Regions from separate parts of the Streptomyces caeni genome, predicted to be linked through region 1. Evidence: riboswitches for the same ligand, from Rfam matches in the RefSeq annotation. Region 1 holds a riboswitch; the other holds the start of a gene.
What was found. A riboswitch is a leader RNA that binds a small molecule or an ion and turns the genes downstream of it on or off. The one in region 1 is predicted to bind glycine.
Positions count from the first base shown of each region.

Region 2: it holds a riboswitch for glycine, as region 1 does, so the genes downstream of both, gcvP (aminomethyl-transferring glycine dehydrogenase) here and gcvT (glycine cleavage system aminomethyltransferase GcvT) in region 1, are expected to answer to the same signal.

Region 1 covers NZ_JBHUDX010000099.1:28,588-41,080, forward strand. The annotation lists gene ACFSL4_RS31930 (ABC transporter ATP-binding protein) at 1-434, opposite strand, end outside; gene ACFSL4_RS31935 (ABC transporter permease) at 431-1,429, opposite strand; gene ACFSL4_RS31940 (ABC transporter substrate-binding protein) at 1,540-3,333, opposite strand; gene ACFSL4_RS31945 (ABC transporter permease) at 3,401-4,408, opposite strand; gene ACFSL4_RS31950 (enhanced serine sensitivity protein SseB C-terminal domain-containing protein) at 4,729-5,529, opposite strand; gene ACFSL4_RS31955 (enhanced serine sensitivity protein SseB) at 5,810-6,601, opposite strand; gene ACFSL4_RS31960 (AAA family ATPase) at 6,669-7,343, opposite strand; glycine riboswitch at 7,514-7,613, shown strand; glycine riboswitch at 7,614-7,726, shown strand; gene gcvT (glycine cleavage system aminomethyltransferase GcvT) at 7,794-8,912, shown strand; gene gcvH (glycine cleavage system protein GcvH) at 9,022-9,399, shown strand; gene glyA (serine hydroxymethyltransferase) at 9,415-10,674, shown strand; gene ACFSL4_RS31980 (L-serine ammonia-lyase) at 10,850-12,217, shown strand; gene ACFSL4_RS31985 (hypothetical protein) at 12,358-12,493, shown strand, end outside.
Region 2 covers NZ_JBHUDX010000051.1:1,180-18,493, reverse strand. The annotation lists gene ACFSL4_RS19035 (CPBP family intramembrane glutamic endopeptidase) at 44-844, opposite strand; gene ACFSL4_RS19030 (glutamate-cysteine ligase family protein) at 1,069-2,586, opposite strand; gene ACFSL4_RS19025 (hypothetical protein) at 3,116-3,700, shown strand; gene ACFSL4_RS19020 (DUF5999 family protein) at 4,098-4,304, shown strand; gene gcvP (aminomethyl-transferring glycine dehydrogenase) at 4,397-7,282, opposite strand; glycine riboswitch at 7,460-7,555, opposite strand; gene ACFSL4_RS19010 (PRC-barrel domain-containing protein) at 7,669-8,040, shown strand; gene ACFSL4_RS19005 (DNA polymerase IV) at 8,051-9,505, opposite strand; gene ACFSL4_RS19000 (MerR family transcriptional regulator) at 9,557-10,231, opposite strand; gene ACFSL4_RS18995 (bifunctional nuclease family protein) at 10,583-11,056, opposite strand; gene ftsR (transcriptional regulator FtsR) at 11,141-11,896, opposite strand; gene ACFSL4_RS18985 (FHA domain-containing protein) at 11,939-12,811, opposite strand; gene ACFSL4_RS18980 (DUF881 domain-containing protein) at 12,873-13,733, opposite strand; gene ACFSL4_RS18975 (small basic family protein) at 13,739-14,071, opposite strand; gene ACFSL4_RS18970 (DUF881 domain-containing protein) at 14,068-14,973, opposite strand; gene ACFSL4_RS18965 (sugar phosphate nucleotidyltransferase) at 15,072-17,314, opposite strand, start outside.

The DNA of each region.
Region 1 (12,493 bases):
TGGATGCGGTACGCCTCCACGATCTGCCGGCCGATCGTGTAGTACGGGTGCAGCGCGGACAGCGGGTCCTGGAAGATCATCGCCATCTCGCGGCCGCGCAGCTTGCGCACGTGGTCCGGGTCGGCGGACAGCAGCTCCGTGCCGTCCAGCCAGATCTCGCCGGAGATCTGCGCCTTGCGCTTGCCGTACTGGCCTGCGGTGTGCAGGCCCATGATGCCGAGCGAGGTCACCGACTTGCCGGAACCCGACTCGCCCACGATGCCGAGGGTCTTGCCCTTCTCCAACTGGAAGCTGAGCCCGTCGACGGACTTGACCAGGCCGTCGTCGGTCGGGAAGTGCACCTTCAGGTCGCGCACTTCGAGGAAGGCGCTCGGCCTGGGCGAACCGCTCGTGGGCTCGCCCACGGCGGCTCCGCTCTTGCTGAGTTCGGTCATGCGAGCCTCACTCGGGGGTCGATCACGGCGTACAGGACGTCCACCACGAGGTTGGCGATCAGCACCGCGAGAGAAGTGATCAGGGTGACGCCCAGGATGATGGGCAGGTCCTGGTTCCTGATGGCGTCCAGCACGGCCCGGCCGAGACCGGGCAGGTTGAACGTGGACTCCGTCAGGATGGCGCCGCCGATGAGGGCGCCGAGGTCCATGCCGAGCATGGTCAGGATGGGCGTCATCGTCGAGCGCATGGCGTGCTTGCCGATGACGACCCGCTCCTTGAGGCCCTTCGCGCGCGCGGTGCGGATGTAGTCCTCGCCGAGGATCTCCAGCATGGTGGCGCGGGTGATCCGGGCGTACATCGCCGCGTACAGGAACGCGAGGGTGATCCAGGGCAGGATCATGCCGCCGAACCAGCCGCCGAAGCTCTGGTCGAGGGGCACGTACTGCGCGTCGATCCACTTCAGGCCGAAGGCGAAGATCGCCAGGCTGAGCAGACCGGTGAAGTAGATGGGGAGGGAGACACCCGCCAGGGCGACGACCATCGCGCCGCGGTCCCAGATGCTGCCCCGCTTGAGCGCGGAGAGCACACCCGCCGCGACACCGAAGACCAGCCACAGCACGGCGGCACCGAGCGCGAGGCCCAGGGTCACCGGGAAGCGGTCGGTCAGCACCGGCCAGACGGCCTGCTCGCTGCGGAAGGAGTAGCCGAAGCACGGGGCGGCGCAGTGGGTCACGTCCCCGCCGCCCGAGTAGGTGCGGCCGACGAAGATGCCCTTGAAGAACTCCCAGACCTGGGAGTAGATCGGGTCGCCGAGTCCGAGCTTCTGCCGCACCGCCTCGACGGCGGCCGGGTCGGCCTGCTTGCCCACGAAGCTCGAGGCGATGTCCACGCCCGCCCACTTGGGGACGAGGAAGAAGATGCCGAAAACCACCATGACGATGACCACGAGCATCACTGCGGCGGCGAACAGCCGCCTGATGAGGTAAGCGAGCACAGCTAACGGCCCGCCGCGGACCGCGGGCCATCGGAGGTCGTCCGATGGCCCGCGCTCACGCTGCGCCGGCCTTCACCTGCCTTTCGTGCCGTACGGCGGGTGTGCCGGGTTTACTTCGGGGACTTCAGACCGAGGTTGACGAAGTCGTACATGCCGCTGTAGCCGTCGGTCGTGTAGACGTTCGCCAGGTTGTCCGAGCGCCAGTTGATGAACTTCTCGAAGACGAAGGGCAGGTAGTAGCCACCCTCCATGACCTTGTGGTTGATCTCCGTGGCGATCTTGGTCTTGGCGGCGTCGTCCAGCGTGTTGACGTACTGGTCGAACAGGCCGTCGATCGCCTTGTCCTTGATCAGCGCGTAGTTGGAGTTGCCGCTCGGCAGGATGTACTTGCTGTCCCACAGCGGCAGACCGAAGCCCTGGACGGACGGGAAGTCCGGACCCCAGCCCATGATGATGATGCCGTAGCCCTTCTTCGCGACGTTCGCGGGGCTGCCGATGATGCCGGTGGTCTGCGAGCCGTCGTACTGGTCGATCTGCGCGGTGATGCCGACCTTCTTCAGCGACGCCTGCATGGACTGGGCGGTGGCCACCTCGACCGGCTTGTTGTTGCGGACCGCGATGGTGGTCGTGAAGCCGCTGGGCTTGCCGCAGGCCTTCAGCTCTTCCTTGGCCTTGGCGACGTTGCCGTTCTTGTTGGCGCCGGCGAGCTCGTACGGGTCGTACTTCTGGCCCTCGGCACCCGCGACGGACGGGGGCAGCATGTTGGTGCCGATGTCACCACCGGCGACCGGGCCGCCGCGGGCGGTCTGCAGCGACACGTGGTCGGCGCCGTAGATCACGGCCTTGCGGCAGTGCTCGTTGTCGAACGGCTTCACGCTCTGCGGGAAGACCGCGTAGCGGATGTAACCGGAGACCGGGTTGTCCAGGTTGGCCTTGTGCTCCTTCAGGGCGGTGGTGCGGCCCTGCGGCGACATGCCGGTCTGGTTGACGTCCAGGTCCAGGTCACCGTTGAGCAGGCGCTGGTCCAGCTGGTTGGCGTCCGAGAAGAACTGGACGGTGATCTTGTCCGGGTACGCCTTGCGGATCGGGTCCGAGGACTGCTTCCACTCGGTGTTGCGGACCAGCGTCAGGTTCTTGCCCGGGCTGTAGGACTGGAACTTGTACGGACCGGAGGAGAAGGGGTGCAGACCGTACTTGGACTTGGTGTCCATGTCCTGGCGGACCGGGGAGGCCGAGACCAGGGCCAGCATCTCCTCGAAGTCCGAGTTGGCCTGCGGGAGGTGGAAGACGATGGTCTTGTCGTCCGGCGTGTCGATGGCCTTCAGGCCCAGCTTGTCCTTGCTGGTGTCCTTGTAGGGGCCCTGGTACTCGCCCTTGGGGTCGAGGACGTCCTTCAGGTACACCGGGCCGCCGGACAGCACGTCCTGCGCCCAGACGCGCTCGATGCCGTACTTGATGTCCTTGGACGTGATCGGCTTGCCGTCCTCCCACGTGACGCCGTCACGCAGGGTGTACGTGTAGGTCTTGCCGCCGTCGGTGACCTTGGCGAGCCCGGTGGCGAGGTCAGGGGTCAGCTCGGCGCCGGCCTTGCCCGGCTGCGTCTGGTTCGTGACGAGCTGGCGGCTGTAGTAGCGGGCGAAGTTCCACATGAAGCCGTAGTAGCCGCGCGTGGTGTCCCACGAGTCGGCGTCCTGGGCACCACCGAACTTCAGCGTGCCGCCCTTCTTGACCTCGGAGGCCTGGGCGACCTTGTTGTTGGCGGCGTCGAAGCCGGCCGCACCGGTCTTCGACCCGCCGCCGTTGTCATTGCCGCCGCCGCACGCCGCCGTGGTCAGCAGCGCGGCGACCGCGGCAGCAGCGGCCAACGCCTGCTTACGCCGCCCTGAGGTGCGTTGGGTAGTCACGATCTCGGATCCTCCGGATTGATGAGAGACCCCGTGCATGTGCCACGGGACGCTTGGGGTACGGCAGTCAGCGGGAGCCCTTCGGGTCCAGCGCGTCCCGCACGCCGTCGCCGAAGAGGTTGAAGGCAAGAACGGTGATGAAGATCGCCACACCCGGGACCACCATGTACATGGGGTCCGACTCGTAGTAGTCGATCGCGCTCGAAAGCATCTGCCCCCAGGAGGAGGTGGGCGGCTTGACGCCCACGCCCAGGAAGCTGAGTGCCGCCTCGGTGAGGATGTTGGTGGGGATCATCATCGTCGTGTAGACGATGATCGGCGCGACGAGGTTGGGCAGCAGCTCCTTGAACAGGATGTAGAACCGCCCCGCGCCCAGCGATCGGGCGGCCTCGACGTACTCGCGCTCGCGCATCGAGAGCGTCTGGCCGCGCACCACGCGTCCGATGTAGGGCCAGCCGAAGAAGCCGATGACCAGGATCATCACGAACACGCGCACGCTGGACCCGGTCAGGCCCAGCATGTCGTTCGGCATGACGGAGACCAGGGCGATCGTGAACAGCAGTTGCGGGAAGGCCAGCAGACCGTCCATCACGCGGCTGATGAGCGAGTCGACCCAGCCGCCGAAGAAGCCGGCCAGGATACCCAGCACGGTGCCCAGGACGACGGCGACCATGGCGGACAGAAAGCCCACCAGGAGCGAGACACGGGCGCCGTAGAGGACGCGCGCGAAGATGTCGCGGCCGTTGACCGGCTCCACGCCCAGCAGGTGGTCGCCGCTGAGGCCGCCGAGCGACCCCTTGGGGGTGCCGAACAGCGGGTCGATCAGGTTCTCGTGGTAGGCGTCCGGGTCCTGGCCGACCAGGTTCGTGATCACCGGTGCGAGCAGGGCGAGCGCGATGAGCACGAGCACGACGACGCCGCCCGTGAGGGCGAGCTTGTCCCGCTTGAGGCGCTCCCAGGCGATCCGGCCCAGGGAACGCCCCTGTACGGCCTTCACCCCGGCGCCGGCAACCGCAGCCTCCTCGGCAGCGCTCGGGGCCGCTTCCGCGGTCGGCTCGTGCAATGGTGCCGTCATGTGGCAGGGACCCCTCTCAACCGGCGGTGGCCGGCCCGCACTCGCCGCGGTAGCGGCGTCTTCAGTCCGTCGTACGCAGGGGCGAGACACCCCTGGTGCGGGAGTCTTCAACGGTTCTGCGATCTGTTGCCAGACTTGACGGTGAATGGATGCGTAAACGTGATGCGAGCAGGAGGGTTCCGTTATCCGGACACTAGGTAACGCGGGCCGGACGAGAACGAAAGGGATATGCGGAGAGAAATCCACCCCATTCGCTCTCATCTACGCGCGGAGAGACGCTGCCGCCGCCGGACGCGTCCGAGGGCTCGGAACCGTCCGGGTCAGTATGCGCCGGGGACGGGTGGATAGCCGTAGCCGCCGGCCGCGGGGGCCTGGGCCGGTGCCGCGTGGGCCTCGCGGTCGTAGAAGGGGCGGGCGCGGGCGCGGAGCCACATTGCGACCGGGTCGTACTCGTCGGACATCACGACGGTCGACACCGGCAGTCCTTCGGGAGCGGCGACGACGGACTGCTGCATCATCGCGCGCACCGAGTCGACGGCGGGCGGCGAGGTGTCGTACACGTCCAGGCCGATCGCCAGGTAAGGCGCCCCCAGCGCGGGCTGCACCCAGGCGCGGCGCAGTGAGCGCACGGCGGGCGTCCGGTGCGCGTTCTGCGCGAGGAGGGCGTAGAACTGGGGGATCTCGATGGCCGGTTCCGACAGTCTGAGGGGGCCCGCGGGCTGGCGCTCCAAACCGGTGGCGATGCGGCGCAGATCCAGCCAGGGGATGCCGACGCCGCCGCCGGGCGCGTGCGGGTTCAGCCAGAGGCCGTGGTGGTCCGGGTAGAGGGTGCGTGCCACGTCGAGGCCGTCGACCACCTCGTACGAGCGGTTCCAGCCGCTGGCCGACAGTTCCTGAGCGGAGGTGACACAGGGGGCGTAGCCGTGGCCGCCCACCTCCATGGCCCCGTACTGGGCGTCGGGCGAGCCGGCCTGGCCGTGCCACAGCAGCATCCAGACCTGGCCGGACGACGGGGTCGCCAGCACGTGGAGGAGCGCCTCGTAGGCGTCGTAGCGCCCGGGCGTCACCTGGCGCAGCATGTGCTCGACCTGCCCGGCCGCGGCCGTGCCCGACGCGCTCACCCTCTACCGCCCCTTCACGACAAACCCGGCAGTCCCCACGGATGCCTCCCGCGCGTTGCACGCGGATGTCAGCCGTACCACCCCGACCGGGCCATTCTCCACTGTCCGGGAGCCGACCCGGCCCCCGGCCGGGAGCGCCTCCCGCTCCGGTCATGAAACCAGGTTACGGCGCGCCTGCGACAGCAACGCGACGCGTGCCGCGCCGCCGTGGGCCGCGCCCCGCCCTGGGGGCGCGGCGCCCCCGCCGCCGGCCGCGTGCCGTCCACCGCCGGCGGGCCGTTCAGTGACCGCGCTGGTAGAACGGCCGCACCCGCTCCCGCAGCCAGTCGCCCACCGGGTCCTGGGCCATGTCCAGGAACACCATGTTCACCGGTGTCTCGACCGGCACCTTGCCGAGCGCCCGGCCGAGTGCCTCCAGCGGGAGCGCCTGCGGGTCGGCCTCCGTGGAGGCGAGTTCGACTCCGATGAACATGACCGGGTCGGCCGTCTCGATCACGGCCAGGCAGCGGCGCGCGGTGACCACCACACCGGTCTGGTCGAACTCGGCCGACGCGGCGGCGAGGAAGTCCACCGGGTCGTCCTGCCAATCGGGTTCGAACAGACGGACGCGGCCGCCGCTCGCCGGGCCGTCGAGCGGGGTGCGCCCGGCCCGGCACAGCTCGGCCACCGCCTCGGGCGGCAACGGCACCCCGACCACGCCGCCCGGGTTGACCGCGATGCCGGCCTGCGGGGGCAGCCCGCGGGCGAACTCGGCGGCGGGCGCGATCGTGTACGACATGTGGTGGCCGACGGCCTGCCGGAACTGCTCCTCCGAGCTGAACACCGGCACGTACGCCTGGCCCTCGATGTCCAGGGTGGGCAGGTCGAGGGTGCCGCTGTGCGGGCCGCCGCCGTCCGGCAGCGGCACCCAGAGGAAGCTGCGGCCGAGGACCTCGAGGATCCGGCCGGCGGCCGAGGGGACACCGAGCGAGGCGGAGAGCACCTCCTCCAACTCGTTGCCCGGCCATCCGCCGTGCGGATGGGGGTGCGCCTGTGCGGGGAAGTCCGCGGGAAGATCCGCCGGGAAGTCCATCTGCCTACCGCCTGCTCAGAACCACTGCTGTGGCTGGAAAGGCTAACGCCTGCGCGCCCGGGGCCGGTCAGCCGGCGAAACCGATCCGGCGCAGGGCATCGGCCGCGTCCCGGTCCAGCAGGACCGCCGAGCCGCAGCCCCGCGGCAGGTGGCCCCGTTCGACGGAGCGCAGCAGCCGCCGCGTCGCCCGGCGGTGCCTGAGGAACGCGTAGCGCGAGACGCCGCGGCCGCGGCTGCGCTGGCCCGCCAGCGCCGTGTCCGCGCCGACGTCGAGCACGAGCAGGTGCAGCGTGCCGCCGCGACGGCGGGCCTCCCGGGCCAGCCAGCCGCGCACCCACGCCTGCGTGCCGCAGTCGTGCACGACCACCGCCGTGCCCGCGCGCAGAGCTCGGCGCAGGCCCGCGTAGTGGGCGAGGCGGACGAGGGGGCGGTAGACCGTGTACGGCAGGACACCGGCCAGGCGGGTGTCCCAGCGGTCGCGGGTGTCCTGGGAGTCGATGCGGGTGCCCCGCACGGCGCGCCGCATGAGCGTGGACTTGCCGCTGCCGGGCAGCCCGGTGACCACGACGAGGTCGGCCGCGCCGAAGGTGAGCCCGCGCGGGCTGCGGCCCGTGCGGTCGCGCAGATCGCGGACCACGGCCGTCGGCAGCGGGCCGCGGTTCTCCAGGGCCGTGGCTCCGGGCTGCTTGTGCACCGCGACGCCCGAGGTCGTGGCGTATGCCGTGGTCCTGTTCACCGTGATCGTCCTCCCTTGGGGCCGGGACGTACCTGTCCCCGTCGAGCGTAAAGAGAAGGTAATGCACGGTGTCTCGCGGTTTCGTGCCCGTACCGCCACAAGCCGGTTACAGATGCGGTCTGCCACGTGCAGGCGCGGCATGCGATGATGAGCGCGCCAACTGCATACCGGCCGCTTGAATCCGCGCGGGAGAGTTCCGGGCACCGACATGTGCCCGGGCGCCGAAGGAGCAAGTCCCTCCCTTGAATCTCTCAGGCCCCGTACCGCGCGGGCGAGGCACATCTGAAAAGCGGGCCGCCGACCAGTGGCTCCACCCAAGGTGCAAGCCGTGACGACCCGCCGCGGGAGTCATGGCGAACCTCTCAGGTTCCGATGACAGATGGGGAGGAACGACCCCGTCCTCCCCACGCCCGGCTTTGCCCGCGCGGGGACTCCATCGCCCTGGGAGCACAACCGATGAGCAGCAGCCCCCCGCGCCGTACCGCGCTCGATGCCCTGCATCGTTCGCTCGGCGCGACGATGACCGACTTCGCCGGCTGGGACATGCCCCTGCGGTACGGCTCCGAGCGCGAGGAGCATGTCGCCGTCCGGACGAAGGCGGGTCTCTTCGACCTCTCGCACATGGGCGAGATCACGGTCACCGGGCCCGAGGCGGACCGGTTCCTGGACCACGCCCTGGTGGGCAGCATGTCCTCCGTCGGCGTCGGCCGCGCCCGCTACACGATGATCTGCCGGGAGGACGGCGGCATCCTCGACGACCTGATCGTGTACCGGCTGGCGGAACAGGAGTACATGGTCGTCGCCAACGCCTCCAACGCCCAGGTGGTGCTCGACGCGCTGGTGGAGCGCTCCTCCGGCTTCGAGGCCCGGGTGCGCGACGACCGGGACGCCTACGCCCTCGTCGCCGTCCAGGGCCCCGAGTCCCCCGGCATCCTGAAGTCCCTGTCCGATGCCGACCTGGACGGCCTCAGGTACTACGCGGGCCTGCCCGGCACGGTCGCCGGCGTCCCGGCCCTCATCGCGCGCACCGGATACACCGGCGAGGACGGCTTCGAACTGTTCGTCGCCCCCGAGCACGCCGAGAAGCTGTGGCGGGCGCTGACCGAGGCGGGCGCGCCCGTCGGCCTCGTCCCGTGCGGGCTGTCCTGCCGGGACACGCTGCGCCTGGAGGCGGGCATGCCCCTGTACGGGCACGAACTCAGCACGTCCCTGACTCCTTTCGACGCAGGGCTCGGCCGGGTCGTGAAGTTCGAGAAGGAGGGCGACTTCGTGGGGCGCGCGGCGCTGCGCGAGGCCGCCGAGCGGGCCGCGCAGAACCCGCCGCGCGTGCTGGTCGGCCTGGTCGCGCAGGGCCGGCGGGTCCCGCGGGCCGGGTACCCGGTCGTCGCCGGTGGCGAGGTGGTCGGCGAGGTCACCTCCGGCGCCCCCTCCCCCACCCTGGGCCGGCCGATCGCGATGGCGTACGTCGACGCGGCGCACTCCGCGCCCGGCACCACCGGGGTCGCGGTGGACATCCGGGGCAGCCACGAGCCGTACGAGGTCGTGGCGCTGCCGTTCTACAAACGCCGGAAGTAGACACTGGGCGCGGGCCGGACGTGCCACCGCGCCCGTCCGCCCTGCTCAGGAGCAACCCCAGCAGTCCCCAACTCACCACCCCTCCCGCGCGTACAGGAGAATCCAGGCCATGAGCAACCCCCAGCAGCTGCGTTACAGCAAGGAGCACGAGTGGCTGTCGGCCGCCGAGGACGGCGTCGCGACGGTCGGCATCACGGAGTTCGCGTCCAACGCCCTCGGCGATGTCGTGTACGTCCAGCTCCCGGAGGTCGGTGACACCGTGACCGCGGGCGAGACCTGCGGTGAACTGGAGTCCACCAAGTCCGTGAGCGACCTCTACGCCCCGGTCACCGGCGAGATCACCGAGATCAACGAGGACGTCGTCAACGACCCGTCGCTGGTGAACTCGGCCCCGTTCGAGGGCGGCTGGCTGTTCAAGGTGCGTGTCACGGAGGAGCCGGCCGACCTGCTCTCCGCCGACGAGTACGACGCCCACACCGCCGGCTGAGGAGCCGTAGCACACATGTCCGTTCTCAACACGCCCCTGCACGAGCTCGACCCCGACGTGGCCGCCGCGGTCGACGCCGAGCTGCACCGTCAGCAGTCCACCCTCGAGATGATCGCCTCGGAGAACTTCGCCCCGGTCGCGGTCATGGAGGCCCAGGGCTCGGTGCTCACCAACAAGTACGCCGAGGGCTACCCCGGCCGCCGCTACTACGGCGGCTGCGAGCACGTCGACGTGGTCGAGCAGATCGCCATCGACCGGGTCAAGGAGCTCTTCGGCGCGGAGCACGCCAATGTGCAGCCGCACTCGGGCGCCCAGGCCAACGCGGCGGCGATGTTCGCGCTGCTGCAGCCCGGTGACACGATCATGGGTCTGAACCTCGCGCACGGCGGGCACCTGACCCACGGAATGAAGATCAACTTCTCCGGCAAGCTCTACAACGTGGTGGCCTACCACGTCGGCGACGACGGTGTCGTCGACATGGACGAGGTGGAACGCCTGGCCAAGGAGTCCCGGCCGAGGCTGATCGTGGCGGGCTGGTCGGCCTATCCGCGCCGGCTGGACTTCGCCGCCTTCCGCCGGATCGCGGACGGGGTCGGCGCCTACCTCATGGTCGACATGGCGCACTTCGCCGGTCTGGTGGCGGCGGGCCTGCACCCGAACCCGGTGCCGCACGCCCATGTCGTCACCACCACGACCCACAAGACGCTGGGCGGCCCGCGCGGCGGTGTGATCCTCTCGACGGCCGAACTGGCCAAGAAGATCAACTCCGCGGTCTTCCCCGGTCAGCAGGGCGGTCCCCTGGAGCACGTGATCGCCGCCAAGGCGGTCGCGTTCAAGGTCGCGGCCTCGGAGGAGTTCGGGGAGCGGCAGCGGCGGACGCTGGAGGGGGCGAAGATCCTCGCCGGGCGTCTGGTCCGGGACGACGTCAGGGCCGTGGGTGTCGACGTGCTGTCCGGCGGCACCGATGTGCACCTCGTCCTGGTCGACCTGCGCAACTCCGAGCTGGACGGCCGGCAGACCGAGGACCGTCTCCACGAGGTCGGCATCACGGTCAACCGGAACGCGATCCCGAACGACCCGCGCCCGCCCATGGTGACCTCCGGCCTGCGGATCGGTACGCCCGCCCTGGCCACCCGCGGCTTCTCGGCCGAGGACTTCACCGAGGTGGCGGACGTCATCGCCGAGGCACTGAAGCCGTCCTACGACGCGCAGTCGCTCAGGGCCCGGGTGAAGGCCCTGACCGACAAGCATCCGCTGTACCCCGTTCTGAAGTGATTTCGTACGCTTTCTGTCGTACATACGTCAGGGGCACCGCGCACACTGGTGGGTGAGCGCGGTGCCCCGTCTCATGAACCACTCGTCCATCCCCTCCCCCTCCGGGCGCCTCGCGTCCCCGGATCCCAGCTCCCACGACGGACAACGGTGTCCGTCGAGACCCTAGGAGACCTCCGTGGCCATCTCGGTCTTCGACCTGTTCTCGATCGGCATCGGCCCGTCCAGCTCCCACACCGTCGGCCCCATGCGGGCGGCGCGCATGTTCGCCCGCCGGCTGCGCAACGAGAAGCTGCTGGACTCCGTCGTCTCGCTGCGCGCGGAGCTGTACGGCTCCCTGGGCGCCACCGGCCACGGCCACGGCACACCCAAGGCGGTGCTGCTCGGCCTGGAGGGGGCCTCGCCGCGCACGGTGGACGTGGAGACGGCCGACGACCGGGTGGAGGCGATCAAGGAGTCGGGCCGGATCCGGCTCCTCGGCGAGCACGAGATCGCCTTCTCCTTCGACGACGACCTGGTCCTGCACCGCCGCAAAGCCCTCCCCTACCACGCGAACGGCATGACCCTGTGGGCGTACGGCGCCTCGGGGGCCGAGCTGCTGTCGAAGACGTACTACTCGGTGGGCGGCGGGTTCGTCGTGGACGAGGACGCGGTCGGCGCGGACCGCATCAGGCTGGACGACACGGTCCTGAAGTACCCCTTCCGCACCGGCGACGAGCTGCTGACGCTGGCCCGCGACACGGGCCTGTCCATCTCCTCGCTGATGCTGGAGAACGAGCGGGCCTGGCGCACCGAGGAGGAGGTCCGCACCGGACTGCTGGAGATCTGGCGGGTGATGCGGGCGTGCGTGGCGCGCGGCATGTCCCGCGAGGGCATCCTGCCGGGCGGCCTGAAGGTGCGCCGCCGGGCCGCGGTCACCGCCCGCCAGCTGCGTGCCGAGGGCGACCCCACGGCCCGCGCGATGGAGTGGATCACGCTCTTCGCGATGGCGGTCAACGAGGAGAACGCGGCCGGCGGACGGGTCGTGACCGCGCCCACCAACGGCGCCGCCGGCATCATCCCGGCGGTCCTCCACTACTACATCGACTTCGTGCCCGGCGCGGACGAGGACGGGGTGGTCCGCTTCCTGCTCGCCGCGGGCGCCATCGGCATGCTCTTCAAGGAGAACGCCTCCATCTCCGGCGCCGAGGTCGGCTGCCAGGGCGAGGTGGGCTCGGCCTGCTCGATGGCGGCAGGCGCCCTGGCGGAGGTGCTGGGCGGCACGCCGGAGCAGGTCGAGAACGCGGCCGAGATCGGCATGGAGCACAACCTCGGCCTGACCTGCGACCCGGTCGGCGGCCTGGTCCAGATCCCGTGCATCGAGCGCAACGGCATGGCCGCGGTGAAGGCGGTCACGGCGGCACGGATGGCGATGCGCGGCGACGGCTCGCACAAGGTCTCGCTGGACAAGGTCATCAAGACCATGAAGGAGACCGGGGCGGACATGAGCGTGAAGTACAAGGAGACGGCGCGCGGGGGGCTCGCGGTGAACATCATCGAGTGCTGAGGAGCCAATGACAAGAATTCTATTGAACTCGCCGCAGGGCCACCTCCCCCGCGCCCGGCGAAGGACCCGTCCGCCCGGTCTCCGTCTCCCTCCACGAAGGCACCATCGCGGCCCTCAGGGAACGCACCGGAAAGCGAGGCATGTCCGCCTACGTCGAAGCCCTCATCCAGCGCCGACTGGAGCGCGACAGGCTGCGCGAACTCATCGAAGACGCCGAAGCCGGACACGGCCCCGTCGACCAGGCAGCGGTCGAGGCCAAGCGAGCGGTCCTGCGCA
Region 2 (17,314 bases), on a different contig from region 1:
GGCAGGGGCGTACGGCGGTGTCGTACGCCCCTGTCCGGATCCGTCACGCGGTCGGCAGCCACCCCACCTTCCCCGCCAGCAGCGCGTATCCCACGAAGGCTCCGACGTCGAGCAGGGAGTGGGCCACGACCAGGGGACCGACCCGCCCCCAGCGCCGGTACAGCCACACGAAGACGACGCCCATCACCATGTTGCCCAGGAACCCGCCGATGCCCTGGTAGAGGTGGTACGAACCGCGCAGCACCGAGCTGCCCACCAGGGCCGTGCCCGGACTCCAGCCCAACCGGCCGAGCCGGCGCAGCAGATAGCCGACGACGATGACCTCCTCCAGGACGGCGTTCTGCACCGCCGAGAGCACCAGGACGGGGTACTTCCACCACACGCCGGGCAGGGCCTCCGGCACCACCGTGAGGTTCGCTCCGAGACCGCGGGCGGCGAGGTAGAACGCGATGCCCGTGGATCCGATCACCGCGGCGACCACGGTGCCGCGCCCGAGATCCGGCCAGGGCCGAGTCCGGTCGAAGCCGAGCGTACGCAGTGACGCACCCTCACGCAGCAGCAGGTGCGCGACGAGTGCGACCGGTACCAACGCCGACGCGATCCCGAAGAGCTGCCAGGCCAGATCGAGCCAGGGACGGCCGGGCGCGGCCGAGGCGTTCATGGTGGCCGCCTGCTCCTTGAGGCCTCCCGGCTTGGTGACCGACCCGACAAAGCTGATCAGCGCGGACACCCCGCTCGCGCCGAGCGAGAGAGCCAGCACGAGCAGCGTCTCGTCCCGCAGAATCCGCCGCGTCGGCTGCTCCGTGGGATGAGAACCGGTCGCCGACCCTGCCTCCACCTGCACTCCCGCCTCCAGTCGAAGGGCGTACCTCCCCCCATTCGTCCTGTCAAACGGCTTCGTCACGGTACGGACTCAACGGGGAGGGGCACCACCGTCGTAGCACGTCACAGCTTGCCCTACGGTCACGACGCGGGCACCACCGGCCCTCGGCGCCGCGTGTGCCCCCTGTGCCACGTGCGCCCCGCGTGCCGCCGAGGCGGCGGACGCCAAGTCGCCCGATCGGCCGCTCATCCCAGCGGCACGGGTTCCGGCAGTCCGGCCGGCCACGTGTGCACCGGTTCTCCCGCCTGCATCAGCTCGCAGTACCTCCGTGTCGTCGCGGCCAGCGCGGCGGTCCGGTCCATCCCCCGCTCCAGGGCCCGGTGGAAGGTGACGGCCTGCCAGCTCGCCCCGTTGGTCCTCCGCCTGCACCGTTCGTCGATCACTCCGAGGTAGACGTCACGGTCCGCGGGCTCGACGCCCCATGCGTCCAGCCCCGCCTCGGCGAGGGGCAGCAGCTCGTCGCGCACCAGGTCCACGGCCTCCACCTCGGTGGTCCCGGTATGGCGCCCGCGCCGCGGCCAGCGCAGGCGTGCCTCGACACCGTGGCGGCAGGCGGCGTCGAAGTTGGCGGCCGCCGCCTCGAACGGCAGCCGTGTCCAGACCGGTCGCGCCTCCTCCGCCAGGGCGCGGACGACGCCGTAGTAGAAGGCCGCGTTGGCGATCACATCGGTGACGGTGGGCCCGGCGGGCAGCACCCGGTTCTCGACCCGCAGATGCGGAACCCCGTCGGCGACGCCGTACACGGGCCGGTTCCAGCGGTACACCGTGCCGTTGTGCAGGACGAGTTCCGCAAGCTTGGGGACGCCGCCCTCGTTCAGGACCCGCAGAGGGTCCTCGTCGTCGCAGATCGGCAGCAGAGCGGGGAAGTAACGCAGGTTCTCCTCGAACAGCTCCTGCGCCGAGGTGATCCAGCGCTCCCCGAACCACGTGCGCGGCCGCACACCCTGCGCCTGCAGCTCGGGCGGCCGGGTGTCCGTGGACTGCTGGAACAGCGGCGGCCGGGACTCGCGCCACAGCTCGCGCCCGAACAGGAACGGCGAGTTGGCGCCGACGGCGATCTGCGCCGCCGCGACCGCCTGCGCCGCGTTCCACACGTCGGCGAAGCGCGCCGGGGTGACCTGCAGGTGCAGTTGGACGGAGGTACAGGCGGCCTCGGGCGCGATCGACCGCGAGGTGCACACGAGCCGCTCCACCCCCTCGATGTCCAGCGTGAAGTCCTCACCGCGCGCGGCCACGATCTGGTTGTTGAGCAGGGTGTAGCGGTCCACGGCGGAGAGGTTGGAGGAGACGAGGTCGTCGCGGCCGAGCGTCGGCAGAATGCCGATCATCACGATTCCGGCGTCGACCTCGTTCGCTTTCCGGTCGGCATAGGTGAGTGACGTGCGCAGCTCCTCGGCGAGCCGGTCGAATACCCGGCCGCCCAGCCTGTGCGGAGCGATGTTGACTTCCAGGTTGAACATGGCGAGTTCCGTTTGGAAATCCCGGCTCGCAATCTTTTCGAGTACTTGCGCATTCATCATTCTCGGCATGCCGTCGGGTCCGGCGAGATTCAACTCGATCTCCAGGCCCATGAGGTTCTTCGGGCGGTCGAACCGCTTCTCCTCCAGCAGGCGCTCCAGTCCCGCCAGACACTGCCTGAGCTTGCCGCGGTAGCGCTGGCGATCGGACAGGTCGAACAGCCCTGCCACGACCTTCTCTCCCATCGAAGTGTCCCTCCTTGGATGGGCAGGCCGACGATCCGGCCGCTGCTGTCCCGGGTCACGGTGGATGATGCCCCGGCAACACGATCGATAACGTCCCCCGCCGGGCCGTCACCCGCTACGCTGGGAGGCGGTGTGTCCGGGCACATTCACGAGGCATGCGGCCATACGCAGTTTCAGGGCGCAACCATGTGAGGAAAATCGCCGACGAGAACCAGCCGACCGCTACGGACAAGTATTCCGAGGTCGCTGCCGGGGCACTCGTGCCGCATCGGGACGAACCGCACTTATCAGCGACCGGATATCCCCTTGCCCGTCACGCGCGGGACGGCTAGCCGAAACACCCGGTGAACACGTTTCATATAAACTTCGCACACGGGGCAGAGAGTTGGCGATCGCGGTCCTGAGCCCTCTCGTCACAGCGCCTTCCAATCGCCCGGGCACAGTTCCCGCCCCTCTGACCCCCCAGAGCTGACAGCGCCGTCCGCCCGCCCCCGCGCACCCGTGCCTGTCGAATGAGAGGCGACCCACCATGCCGCTGCATGTCCCCCCGGCTCCCGCGCCCGCTCTCCGCTCCGTCCTCACGGCACTCGGTTCCCCCACCGTTGTCCATGAGGCCCGCACCCCGTCCCTGCGCGCCGCTCAGGGACCCACCACTCCGGAGATGCCGCTGCCCGTCCACGTGCTCGACCGGATCGCCCCTGCGGGCGCGTCGGCAACCCGGCTGGCCGGGTGGCGCTTCCTCATCCGCGCCGGCAACCGCGCCGTGGCCGCCGCCGAGACCATGCTCACCCCCGACGGCTGGGCGTTCTCCCGCTTCTTCGAGGGCCCGTACATCGCCGCCACCGAGCGTGCCCTGAGCCAGGCAGAGGCCATGAAACAGCCGTACCAGCCCAGGCTCCTGTCCGTGCCCGAGCTGTACATGCTGACGCTGTGGCTGCACGGCGACTGCGCCGCCGACGGTGCGGCGGGCCACCCGGCGGCGACCGACCTCCTGGTGCCGCTCGCGCCCGCGCCGCCCGGCATCGCCGCCCACCGCCCGCACCGCGTCGCCGAACTCCTCCCGGTGCTCACCCTTCGGGTGACTCCGGCGCCGCTGCTCGGCTCGCCCGCGTAGGTCCCGCCGCCCGTCGTGCCCCGCCGCCGGAGACGGCCGTGGGGCACGACGCTCATCCGGGCCGTCAAGCACGCTCCCGCCCGGTCGCCCGTCCGTGTCCCGCCACGCTCGTACGAGGGACGATCCGCTGGTCGGCCCACATGGACTAGCCCCTTACGGCCACGGTGAACCACCCGAAAGGACAGTGGAGTTGGAATGAACCGTCCTCATGGGTGGTGCGTCATGAACCTGTGAGGAGCGGTGCTGCGAAACCCCTGCGGATTGACGCCCGTGGGGCAACACTGGGTTCCAGACCGACGTATCGCCAACGGGGGGCGGCATGAACGACGCGACGAGCCGCGGGACAGACACGACAGCCATCTCAGAATTCACAACAGAGCGAAAGATCCCCACCACCATGTGCCAGCACCAGCCACCGTGCCCGACCGCCGAATCCGCCGACCGGGAGTCCGCCCGCCTTGTGGCGCACCATCCGGAGCAGGGATGGAGCCTGCTGTGCAACGGCGTTCTGCTCTTCGAGGACACCGGTGAGCTTCTGCCCGACGGTCAGATCATCGCCCCGCACCGCCCGCTGGGCACCGACCAGGTGATGACGGCCGCCTGAGCCGCACACACGGGGCACCGCTGTCCCGGCATACGAGGGGCCGGCCCGGAGACGAACGCTCCGGGCCGGCCCCGGCGCATGCCAGGCGTCGATCACTCCTGGTAGGCGTCCAGCGGCGGGCAGGAACAGACCAGGTTGCGGTCGCCGAACGCCTGGTCGATGCGGCGCACCGGCGGCCAGTACTTGTCGGCGGCCGCGGCGCCGGCCGGGAAGACGGCCTCCTCCCGGCCGTACGGGTGCTCCCACTTCCCGCCGAGGGCGGCGGCGGTGTGCGGGGCGTTCCGCAGCGGGTTGTCGTCGGCGGGCCACTCACCGGAACCGACCTTCTCGATCTCCGCACGAATGGCGATCATCGCCTCGCAGAACCGGTCGAGCTCCGCGAGGTCCTCGGACTCGGTCGGCTCGATCATCAGTGTGCCGGCCACCGGGAACGACATCGTCGGTGCGTGGAAGCCGTAGTCGATCAGCCGCTTGGCGATGTCGTCGACGGTCACACCGGTCGCCTTGGTCAGCGGACGCAGGTCGATGATGCACTCGTGCGCGACCAGGCCGCCCGGGCCGGTGTAGAGGACCGGGTAGTGCGGCTCCAGTCGCTTGGCGACGTAGTTGGCGGACAGCACGGCCACCTGCGTGGCGTGCTTGAGGCCTTCACCGCCCATGAGCCGGACGTACGCCCACGAGATCGGCAGGATGCCCGCGGAGCCCCACGGGGCCGCCGAGATCGGGCCGACGCCCGTCTCCGGACCGGCCGCGGGCTGCAGCGGGTGGTTCGGCAGATACGGCGCCAGGTGGGCGCGCACGCCGACCGGGCCGACGCCCGGGCCGCCGCCGCCGTGCGGAATGCAGAACGTCTTGTGCAGGTTGAGGTGCGAGACGTCCCCGCCGAAGTGGCCCGGCTTGGCGAGGCCGACCAGCGCGTTGAGGTTGGCGCCGTCGACGTACACCTGGCCGCCGGCCTCGTGCACGGCCGCGCAGATGTCGGCGACGTGCTCCTCGAACACACCGTGCGTGGAGGGGTACGTGATCATCAGAACGGCAAGCTCGTCGCGGTACCGCTCGATCTTGGCCCGCAGGTCCTCGACGTCGATCTCACCGTCCTCCGCGGTCTTCACCACGACGACCTTCATCCCGGCCATGGCGGCGCTCGCGGCGTTGGTGCCGTGCGCCGAGGACGGGATGAGGCAGACGGTGCGCTGCTGGTCGCCGCGCGCACGGTGGTAGCCACGGACGGCGAGCAGGCCGGCCAGCTCGCCCTGCGAGCCGGCATTCGGCTGCAGGGAGACCTTGTCGTAGCCGGTGACCTCGGCCAGGCGCTCCTCCAGCTCGCGGATGAGCGTGAGGTAGCCCTGCGCCTGCTCGGCAGGCGCGAAGGGGTGCAACTGCCCGAACTCGGGCCAGGTGACCGGTTCCATCTCCGTGGTCGCGTTGAGCTTCATGGTGCAGGAGCCCAGCGGGATCATGCCGCGGTCGAGCGCGTAGTCGCGGTCGGCCAGCCGGCGCAGGTAGCGCAGCATCGCGGTCTCGGAGCGGTGCTGGTGGAAGACCGGGTGGGTGAGGTAGTCGTCGGTGCGCAGCAGCGCCTGCGGGAGGGCGTCCTCGGTGCCCGCGTCCAGCGCCTCGACGTCCGCCTCGACACCGAAGGCGGTCCACACGGCGCCCAGCTGGGCCCGCGTGGTCGTCTCGTCGCAGGCGATCGAGACGTGGTCGGAGTCGACGAGGCGCAGGTTGATCCCGCTCTCGCGCGCGGTGGCGACGACCGCGTCGGCGCGGCCCGGCACCCGCACGGTGAGCGTGTCGAAGTAGGCGCCGTGGACGATCTCGGCCCCGCCCGCCGCCAGACCCGCCGCGAGGATCGCGGCGTAGCGGTGGGTGCGCCGCGCGATGGTGCGCAGGCCCTCGGGCCCGTGGTAGACGGCGTACATCCCGGCCATCACGGCGAGCAGCACCTGCGCGGTGCAGATGTTGCTGGTGGCCTTCTCGCGGCGGATGTGCTGTTCCCGGGTCTGCAGTGCCAGCCGGTACGCCTTGTGCCCGTCCACGTCCACGGAGACGCCCACGAGCCGGCCCGGCAGGCTGCGCGCGAACCGCTCGTGCACCGCCATATAACCCGCGTGCGGCCCGCCGAAGCCCATGGGCACGCCGAAGCGCTGCGTCGTCCCGACGGCGATGTCGGCGCCCAGCTCACCAGGCGGGGTCAGCAGCGTCAGCGCGAGCAGGTCGGCCGCCACGGTGACGAGCGCGCCGCGCTCGTGGGCCTGCGCGACGACGGGCCTGATGTCGCGGACGGCACCGGAGGCGCCCGGGTACTGGATCAGTACGCCGTTGATCTCCCGCTCGGCGACCTCGGCCGGAATGCCGTCGCCCAGGTCGGCGACCACGACCTCCACGCCGGTCGGCTCTGCACGGGTCCGGATCACGGCGACGGTCTGCGGCAGCACGTCCGCGTCGACCAGGAAGAGGCCGTTCTTGTTCTTGCCCATGCGCCGGGACAGCGCCATCGCCTCGGCGGCGGCCGTCCCCTCGTCGAGCAGGGAGGCACCGGCTGTCGGCAGGCCGGTGAGGTCGGCGACCATGGTCTGGAAGTTGAGCAGGGCCTCGAGCCGGCCCTGCGAGATCTCCGGCTGATACGGCGTGTACGCGGTGTACCACGCGGGGTTCTCCAGCACGTTCCGCAGGATCACCGGCGGGGTGAAGGTCCCGTAGTAGCCCAGGCCGATCATGGAGTCGAGGACCTGGTTGCGGTCGGCGAGGGAGCGCAGCTCGGCCAGCACCTCGGCCTCGGTGCGCGCGCCCGGCAGCTCCAGGCCGTCGGCGTTCTTGATCACATCCGGGACGGCGGCGTCCGTGAGGTCGTCGAGCGAGCCGTAGCCGACCTGCGCGAGCATCTTGGCCCGCGCCTCCTGGTCGGGCCCGATGTGGCGCTGCTCGAAGGGCGTCCCCTGTTCGAGCTCGGCGAGCGGAATGCGGTGGGCGGTCATTGCGGAGGCCTCCTGGTCTGACGCGACCTGTGAAGGGCACCACGGCAAAGGTGCCCCGACGGCCTCCCCCTCTGTCATCTCGACCTGAGAGCTTCACCGGTCCGCCGCAAGGCGCTCCGGCTTTCACCGTCGGTGAGAGCGGGAGCCGTCGGCACCTGCCCTGCTTTCCAGAGTGACCTCGTCCGTGCGGTACGTGGGCCTGAGAGATTCCGGGGAGGATTTGCTCCTTCGGCGCCTCCGGATCGCTCCGGAGGACTCTCCCGCACGGGTTCAGCAGCCGCTTGCCAGCGTACCAGCGGGGACATCGAGGGAACCTTCGAGTGGCCATGTAGCGGAATGTGCTCTTTTGTAGTGCATAGTCCGCATTGCGACCAATTGGAGGGACCGTGCAGACCGACATCGATCCGCGGAATCTGATCGGCCGCAAGGCGTTCGACCGCAACGGAGCCAAGATCGGCACGGTCGACGAGGTGTACCTCGACGACGCGACCGGTGTACCGGAGTGGGCGGCCATACGAACGGGCCTGTTCGGCAGGGACGCGTTCGTCCCGCTGGAGCCCAGCGAACTGGTGGAGGGCACACTGCGGGTTCCCTTCGACCGGGCCCTGATCAAGGACGCCCCGGACTTCGGCGTCGGACGCCACCTCTCCCCCGAGCAGGAGCTGCAGCTCTACCACCACTACGGCCTGGACGTGGCCGCACCGCCCACGCCGGCGGACCGCGAGTTCGGGCATCTCGCAGGATCGGAGGAGACGTGAGCCCTGCCCGTCACCGAGCCCGGGCCGCGTTCTGCGACCGGACCCCGGCCGCGTTCTGCGCGGCACCCGGCTCGGCGCCCTCGGGTCTTCGCCGCGTCCCCGGCGGGTCCCCGGGCGGTCTCGGCACCAGGGGCAGGGGATCCGCCGGCTCCAGCGCGGGGTCGCCGGTGCGGAAGGTGCGCACGCGTCCCGGCTCCGAGCCGGGAGTCTCGAACCGGACGGTCACCCGGCCCAGACCGCTGCCCTGCACCCAGCCGGGCCCGTACTCGGCGTGCCGGACGTCGAGTCCCGGGCGCCAGACGTGCTCGGCCGGCCACGCGGTCTGCTCCTCGGCGGGCCCGTCCGCGCCCTCCGGCCCCAGGGGCTCCTCCGCCGCGGCCTCCCCTGCGGAGAGATGCGCCTGGGCGAACAGGTCCTCCTGCGTGTAGTCGGCCAGCCCGCTGACGCCCACGCCGAGGAGCCGTACGCCCCCCGTGGTGTCCACGGAGTCCAGCAGCCGCGCCGCGGCCTCCCGCACCACTGCGGGATCGTCCGTGGGCCCGCGCAGGGTCTCCGAACGGGTCAGGGTCGAGAAGTCGTACCGCCGCACCTTCAGCACGATGGTCCGCCCCGACAACCCGGCCTCCCGCAGCCGCCGCACACACCTGTCCGCGAGCCGCTGCACCTCCAGGCCGACCCGGATCCGGTCGTGGATGTCCACGTCGTACGTGTCCTCGACGGACACCGACTTGGTCTCCCGCTCGGCCACCACGGGCCGCTCGTCCCGCGCCAGCGCCATGGCGTACAGCGCGTGGCCGTGGGCCTTGCCCAGCAGCCGCACCAGCTCGTCCTCGCCCGCCTCGGCGATCTCGTCGACGGTGGTGATCCCGGCCCGTCTCAGGTGGTCCCCGGTGGCGGGGCCGACGCCCGGCAGCGTCCGCACGGACAGGGGGCCCAGCAGCGCACGCTCGGTGCCCGGCCGTATCAGCACCAGTCCGTCCGGCTTGGCCCGCTCGGAGGCGATCTTCGCGAGCATCTTGGAGGCGGCGAGACCCACCGAGCCCGTCAGCCCGGTCACGGCACGGATGTCCGCGCGCAGCTTCACCCCGGCCAGCCGTGCCGACTCCTCGTCCCAGGCCGCTCCCCCCGCCTCCAGGTCCACGAACGCCTCGTCCAGGCTGAGCGGCTCCACCAGCGGCGACAGAGCCCGCAGCAGGCCCATGACCTGCTCGCTGATCTCGCGGTAGAGCCCGAAGCGCGGCACCAGACAGGCGGCGTGCGGCGCGAGCCGACGCGCCTGGGCCATGGGCATCGCCGAGTGGACCCCGAAGGCCCGGGCCTCGTACGAGGCCGTGGCCACCACGCCCCTCGGTCCGAGCCCGCCCACGACGACGGCCTTCCCGCGCAGGCTCGGCTTGGCCGCCTGCTCCGCCGAGGCGTAGAAGGCATCCATGTCGAGATGCAGGATCGTGGGCGCGGTTCTCACATCTCCGATGCTGCCCTACACCACTGACAGCGCGGTATGGCAGGCGGCGCCTCAGACGGCCCGATTGCGGCGCCGTGCCAGCTCGTCCGCCGGATTGGGGCCGACGATGGTCTCACCGGTGTCGACGCGCTCTCCGTGCAGCTGTGACAGCGCGTTCTCGACGTCCTGCCACACGACGCCCACGGCGATGCCGAAGATGCCCTGTCCGCCCTGCAGCAGCGAGTGCACCTCGTCCGGCGACGTGCACTCGTACACCGTCGCGCCGTCGCTCATCATCGTCATCCGCTCCAGGTCGCGGAAACCGCGCTCCCTGAGGTGCTGGACGGCGGCGCGGATGTTCTGCAGCGACACCCCGGTGTCGAGGAAGCGTTTGACGATCTTGAGGACCACGACGTCCCGGAAGCTGTACAGCCGCTGCGTCCCCGATCCGTAGGCGGGGCGCACACTCGGCTCGACGAGACCCGTTCGAGCCCAGTAGTCCAGTTGCCGGTAGGTGATGCCCGCCGCGGCGCACGCCGTGGGACCGCGGTAGCCGATGTCCTCGGAAGCCGCCCCAGCACCGCCCGGCACGGGCGCCGGCCGCTGGGCGGCGGAGCCCACGGGACCGCCGGGGTGGGCGTACCCCCCGCTGGAACGGAGCCGAGAGCTTGGGGAAGGATACGGACCGCTCCCTCCCGGACTGCGTCCGGGGGCACCCCCAGCCGTACCGCCGCCGCTGCTTCTCACGCCGACCTCCGTCCTTGACTTGCCTTCTCGACGGTAGGCAGTCACCAGGGGTGCGTCAACGATCGCCACACTCGGCACGCCGAGTGATAATCACCCTAGGAGTGGTTTCCCGTGCCCTCCCGTGGGGAAAGGCTAGCCGAATGCCCGAGCGAAGGATCGCCGGACATCGCACTGGTCTTCGATCCATGCCCCCACCCCGTGGAGCGGCCCGCTCCGCGTGCCGCCGGGTGTTCTCCCACGGCCTCCGCGCCCGGCCGGGTGCGGCCCGTGCGCGAAGAGCCCCGTGTACGCACGCAGCCCCCGGCCGGCCCCGGTCACCGCACCGCGTCGGCCGGGCCTGCAGGGAGGCGGTCACTGGCTGCTCGTACCGAAGTCCTCCGGTGAGATCTGGTCGAGAAACTCGCGGAACTTCTCGACCTCGTCCTCCTGCTCGTCCGGGATCGCGATACCGGCGTCGTCGAGCACCCCGTCGCTGCCGTAGATCGGCGTTCCGGTGCGCAGCGCCAGCGCTATGGCGTCGGACGGCCGGGCGCTCACCTCGACACCGCTGGCGAAGACCAGCTCCGCGTAGAAGACGCCTTCACGCAGGTCCGTGATGCGCACTTCCGTGAGCTCCTGGCCGACGGCCTCCAGCACGTCCTTGAACAGGTCGTGGGTCAGCGGTCGCGCGGGCGCCATGCCCTGCTGGGCGAAGGCGATCGCCGTCGCCTCCCCGGGGCCGATCCAGATGGGGAGGTAACGGTCGCCTCCCACTTCACGCAGGAGCACGATCGGTTGGTTGGAGGGCATCTCGACCCGGACACCTACGACATCGAGCTCGTTCACACAGCAACCCTAGGCCGTGCCCGGGACGTTTGGGTAGTCGGGCACAGATCGGGCCCCCGATCCGCCGACGGCGAACGTCAGGGCTCAGGGCAGGCGGGCGCCCAGGGCGGACTGCACCAGCGCGGCATGCAGCTTCACCGCGAGCCCGGCCAGTTCCTTCGCGCGTGCCTCGGCGTGCGCCCTGGTCTGTGGATTGCGGTGGCGTCGCAGCGGGGCCACCACCTGGTCCACCAGGCCCGCCTCGCGCTCCGCGGCGGCCTTCATCATCCGCAGATGGCGCGGCTCGATCCCATGCCGGCCCAGTTCCGCCACCAGAGTGGCCACCGTGGCCGCCTCCGCCTCGTACGTCCCGTCCGGCAGCGGTGCGACGAGCCCGTACGACTCCCACTCCGCGAGCTGCTCCGCACGGATCCCGGCGGCTGTCAGCAGCTCCTCCCGGCCGATCCGCGCGCCTGTCGCGGTGTCGGCATCGCCCAGCAGGTCCCCGAGCAGCTCTCCGTCACCCGCGTCGCGCTGCCGGCCCAGGGACGGCAGCCGCACCTCCTCGCCGCGCTCCAGGGCGTCCAGGTACTCGCGGATGACCTTCAGCGGCAGATAGTGGTCCCGCTGCATCCTCAGTACCTGACCGAGCCGTTCGACGTCCCGTTCGCTGAACTTGCGGTACCCCGACGGGGTCCGCTGCGGCTCGATGAGCCCCTCCGACTCCAGGAAGCGGATCTTGGAGACGGTGACTTCGGGGAACTCCTCGTGCAGCACGTTCAGCACCGTGCCGATGCTCATCAGGCCGCCGTCCGCGGCGGCGGTGCCACTGTCGGCACCGCCGCTCGGTGTTTGAAGCATGGACCTTCCCTGGGGTCCCCCCGGACGGAGTCCGGGGGAGGGTCAGATGCCCCGCTGACTTGCGTAGAAGACCAGCCTGTACTTGCCGATCTGCACCTCGTCACCGTTGGAGAGCGCCACCTGGTCGATCCGCTCCCGGTTCACGTACGTGCCGTTCAGGCTGCCGACGTCGGCCACCGTGAACGTGCCGTCCGGGCTGCGGCGGAACTCCACGTGCCGGCGGGAGACCGTCACGTCGTCCAGGAAGATGTCGCTCTGCGGATGACGGCCCGCCGTGGTGAGTTCGGCGTCCAGCAGGAAGCGGCTGCCCGAGTTGGGGCCTCGGCGCACCACCAGCAGCGCCGAGCCCAGCGGCAGCGCGTCGACGGCCGCCTGCGCCTCGGGGGACAGCGTCGGCATCGGCGTCTGGCCGGTGGCCTCCGCGTCGTACGCCTCCAGACCCGAGATGGAGATCGTGGAGGTCGTCTCCGACGCACGCTCCGGAACCACTCCGGCCCGAAGCGGCGCACCGCAGTTGGAGCAGAAGCGGCTGTTCTCCGCATTGCGGTGACCGCACCTTGAACACACCAGGGCCGACATGTCCCCGAAACCTATGCGGCCGGAAGCGGCGGGGTCAACCGACGACGCGCCCTGACCTCCGGACATGTCACCACCCGGCCCAGCCACCTGATCCCGGAACAGCGGGCGCTGGCCCTCGGACTCTCCCGGCTGTGCGCGATGGTGGGCAGTCGCGTTGTCGCCGCCCTCTCGCGCGCTCTTGCCGAACAACTTCGCAAACAACTTCACGGGCGATTCCCCTTGACCGAAACAGACCCGCCCGTGGGGCAGGACGAACCCTGACTGCATACACCGGCCGACCCGGACATCTTCACAACGTCCGTATCCACCAGACAGTTTCCACCACGCACCACCCATTCGGTGCGCCGACCCCCCGCAACCTCATGCCCTTGCCGGACCGCCTCCATGCACCGGCGGTTCACTGGGGGGACGACCGAGCGTAGTCAGGCTGCTTCGCCGCTCGCAAGGCATCCACGACGATCTTCGTGGAACGTTCCACGGTGACCGTGGCCTGCTCCTTCTCCAGAGTCTGCACCACACCTCCGGGGATGTTCAGCGCCGGCTCGAGGTCCTGCGGTTTGCCGATGACCTTGAAACGATAAGGCTGGCTGATCTTGTTCCCGTCGACACTCACACTTTTGCCGGAATCCGACAGATATGTGTCGGCGACGACCCGCACGCCGTTCACCTGGATGGCCTCTGCCCCGGCCGCGCGCAGCTCCTGGATCGCGTCGAGCAGCATGTCCGCCTGGACCGTTCCCTTCGTGTCCTCGATCGTCATCGTGATACCGGGCCCCTGCGCGGCCACGGTGCCCGCGAGGATGCCCAGTTGCCTCTCCTTCTCGGCGGTCTGCTTGCGGGCCTCCTCGGCCCGGTCCGAGCTGTTCTCCAGCTCGGACCGCTGATGTTCGAGACCCTGCTTCTCGTCCTGAAGACGCTGCGTACGGTCGTCGAGTTCATCGAGGATGCGCACAAGATCCTCCTGGCGCGCGCCGCGCAGGGCGCTGCCGCCGTCGCTGTTGGAGGCGACCTGGACGGCCAGTCCGAAGCCGAGGCCGAAGAGCAGGAGGGCGACGATGAGTTGGGCTCGCGTGACGCGCGGCGGCCACAGGGCCTTCACCAGACGCCCGCGGCCGCTCAGCGCCGACCCGGGCTCCTGCTCCTCGTCCGGCGCCCGTGCGGTCCCGGTCGCCGGCACGGGGACCTCCTGCGGCAACTCCCTGCGCAGCCGGTGCTCGGGGGCCCGCGGCGGCTCGGGCCTGTGGTCCTCGTTGCTCATCGCGCTCACGCCCGGAACACGTGCCGGCGGATCGCCGCCGCGTTGGAGAAGATGCGGATGCCGAGGACGACCACCACGCCAGTGGACAGCTGCGCGCCGACGCCCAACTTGTCGCCGAGGAACACGATCAGCGCCGCGACCACCACGTTCGACAGGAACGACACCACGAAGACCTTGTCGTCGAAGATGCCGTCGAGCATGGCCCGCAGGCCCCCGAACACGGCGTCGAGCGCCGCGACGACGGCGATCGGGAGGTAAGGCTCGACGACCGCCGGAACCTCGGGCCGGACCAACAGGCCGACCACGACTCCGACGACGAGGCCCAGTACGGCGATCACGATGTGCCCTTCTCTGTGCTCGGTTGTGCTGTACGTACGGTCACACTCGGTGCGGCGGGCAGCCGGATGTCGCTCTCGGCGGAGATGCCGGTCCGGATCCCGTAGTTCTCCTGAAGCGCATGCAGGTACAGCCCGTCGGCGCTGTTCTGGAACCTGGTGCTGAGCCGCCGCCCGTCCCCCACCGCGAGCACCGTGTACGGCGGCACCAGCGGCCTGTTGTCGACCAGTATCGCGTCACCCGCGGCCCTGATCGCCGACAGCGAGGTCAGCCGCTGCCCGTTGATCGCGATCGCCTCGGCGCCCGACTCCCACAGGCCGTTGACGACGCGCTGCATGTCACGGTCGCGGACACGTCCGGTGTCGGAGAAGCCGGAGGTCTCACGCGGGTTGCCGTCGCCCCCCGTGCTGGCCTCCTTGGCGTCGTTCACGACCAGCTTCACGCCCGGGCCGTGCACCGCGACGGCGCCGGACAGGAGCCCCACCAGATCCGCTCGGCCGCTGCCCCCGTGCATCTTCAGGGCCTCGCGCTGCTGTGCGCTCACGTCGTCGCGCAGCTTGTCGACCGTGCCTTCGAGCTTGTCCGCAGCCGCGGTCTCCCGCTGGATCCGGTCGATGAGCTCCTGGCGTTCCTTGGCGACCGTCGGTGCCGCTATGCGCGCCTGCGCGGCGCCCACGGTCACCACGACCGCGGCGAGCACCAGACCGGCCGCGAGGCCGAGCTTGGCCCGCACCGTTCTGGGCATGCCACCGGCGTCGTCGGCCGTCTTCCGGGCGGCGGCCTCCGCGTACCCGTCATCCAGGCTGTGGTCCATGACGTTGGTGAGCAACGACATGGAGGCATCCGGACGCGGGGGGCGCGAGGCTGTGCTCCGAACGGGTGGCGGCTGCGGCATGCCGCACATCGTCGCACGTCGCGTGGGCTACCTCCGAATGGCCCCACCGACGTGCCGGACAGGCCCCCTTGGGGGCACTTGTCCGGCACGCGCGCGTGGTGTGCGATTTATCGGCCGGCGCTGTCCACGACCGACGACCACTCGTCGAGCAGGGCCTGCGCGGACGCGTCGTCGGGTCCTTCGGCCCACAGATGGGTGACGGCCTCGGCGGGGTCGGGCAGCACCAGCACCCACCGCCCGTCGGCCTCCACCACCCGCACGCCGTCGGTCGTGTCGACGGAGCGCTCCCCCGCCGCCTCCACGACCCGGCGCATCACCAGGCCCTTGACGGCCCAGGGGGTCGCGAGATCGCGCCTGAGGACGTGCGCACGCGGGATCCGCGCATCGATCTGGCTGAGGGTGAGCTGCGTCCGCGCCACCAGCCCGATGAGCCGTACGAAGGCGGCCGTGCCGTCGAAGACGCTGCTGAACTCGGGCACGACGAACCCGCCGCGCCCGTCACCGCCGAAAATGGTCGACTCCTCCCGGCCCACCCGGGTGAGGTCGTCGGGTGAGGTGGTCGTCCATTCGACCTGCGTCCCGTGGTACGCGGCCACCTGCTCGGCGATCCTCGTGGTGGTCACCGGCAGTGCCACCCGGCCGCTGCGTCGCTCGGCTGCGACCAGGTCCAGCATCACCAGCAGTGCCCGGTCGTCCTCGACGATCCGCCCCTTCTCGTCGACGAGGGACAGTCGCTCGCCCACGGGGTCGAATCGCACCCCGAACGCCGCTCTCGACGACGCCACGATCTCCCCGAGCCGCACCAGCCCGGACCGCCGCGTGTCGGCGGACTCCGTCGGCCGGGCCTCGTCGAGACCGGGATTGATCGTCAGCGAGTCCACGCCGAGCTTGCCCAGCAGGCTCGGCAGAACCAGCCCCGCACTGCCGTTCGAGGCGTCCACCACGACCTTGAGGCCCGACTCGGCTATCCCGGTGATGTCGACGCTCCGCAGCAGCGACCCGGTGTACGAGTCGAAGACGCTGGACGGGAAGTACAGGTCCCCGATCTCACCGGGGAAGGCCCGGCGGTACTCCTGCCGCGCGAAGACCCGGTCCAGCTTGCGCTGGCCGGCCTGCGACAGGTCGGCGCCCTGCCCGTCGAAGAACATGATGTCCACGGAGTCCGGCACGCCGGGCGATGTCCGGATCATGATTCCGCCGGCACTGCCCCGCGCCGTCTGCTGCCGGGCCACCGGCAGCGGGACGTTCTCCAGGTCGCGTACGTCGATGGCACTCGCCTGGAGGGCCGAGATGACCGCGCGCTTGAGGGCCCGTGCCCCTCGGGAGTGGTCGCGGGCGGTGGTGACCGTGGACCCCTTCTTGAGGGTGGTGGCATACGCGCCGGCCAGCCGGACGGCCAGTTCGGGCGTGATCTCCACGTTCAGGATCCCGGACACACCACGCGCGCCGAAGAGATGCGCCTGCCCACGGGACTCCCAGATCACCGAGGTGTTGACGAAGGCGCCGGCCTCGATGGTCTTGAACGGGTAGACCCGTACGTTCCCCTGAACGATCGATTCCTCACCGATGAGGCACTCGTCGCCTATGACGGCGCCGTCCTCGATCCTGGCCGCACGCATGATGTCGGTGTTCTTGCCGACCACGCACCCGCGCAGATTGCTGTGCTGGCCGATGTACACGTTGTCGTGGACGACGGCCTTGTGCAGAAAGGCCCCGCTCTTCACCACGACGTTCGAGCCGACGACGGTGTGCTCCCGGATCTCCGCACCGGCCTCCACCTTGGCGTAGTCGCCGATGTAGAGCGGCCCGCGCAGCACCGCGTCGGGGTGCACCTCCGCGCCCTCCGCCACCCATACGCCCGGAGAGATCTCGAAGCCGTCGATGTCGACGTCGACCTTGCCCTCCAGAACGTCGGCCTGCGCCTTCACATAGCTCTCGTGCGTGCCGACGTCCTCCCAGTAGCCCTCGGCGACATAGCCATAAATCGGCTTGCCCTCCTTCATCAGCTGTGGGAAGACGTCGCCGGACCAGTCGACGGGCACATCGGGCTCGACGTAGTTGAAAACCTCGGGCTCCATGACGTAGATGCCCGTGTTCACGGTGTCGGAGAAGACCTGGCCCCAGGTCGGCTTCTCCAGGAAGCGCTCGACCTTGCCCTCGTCGTCGACGATGGTGATGCCGAATTCCAGCGGGTTCGGCACACGCGTCAGACAGACGGTGACCAGGGCGCCCTTTTCCTTGTGGAAATTGATCAGATCAGTGAGGTCGAAGTCGGTCAGGGCGTCACCGGAGATGACGAGGAACGCGTCGTCCTTCAGTGCTTCCTCTGCGTTCTTCACGCTCCCGGCGG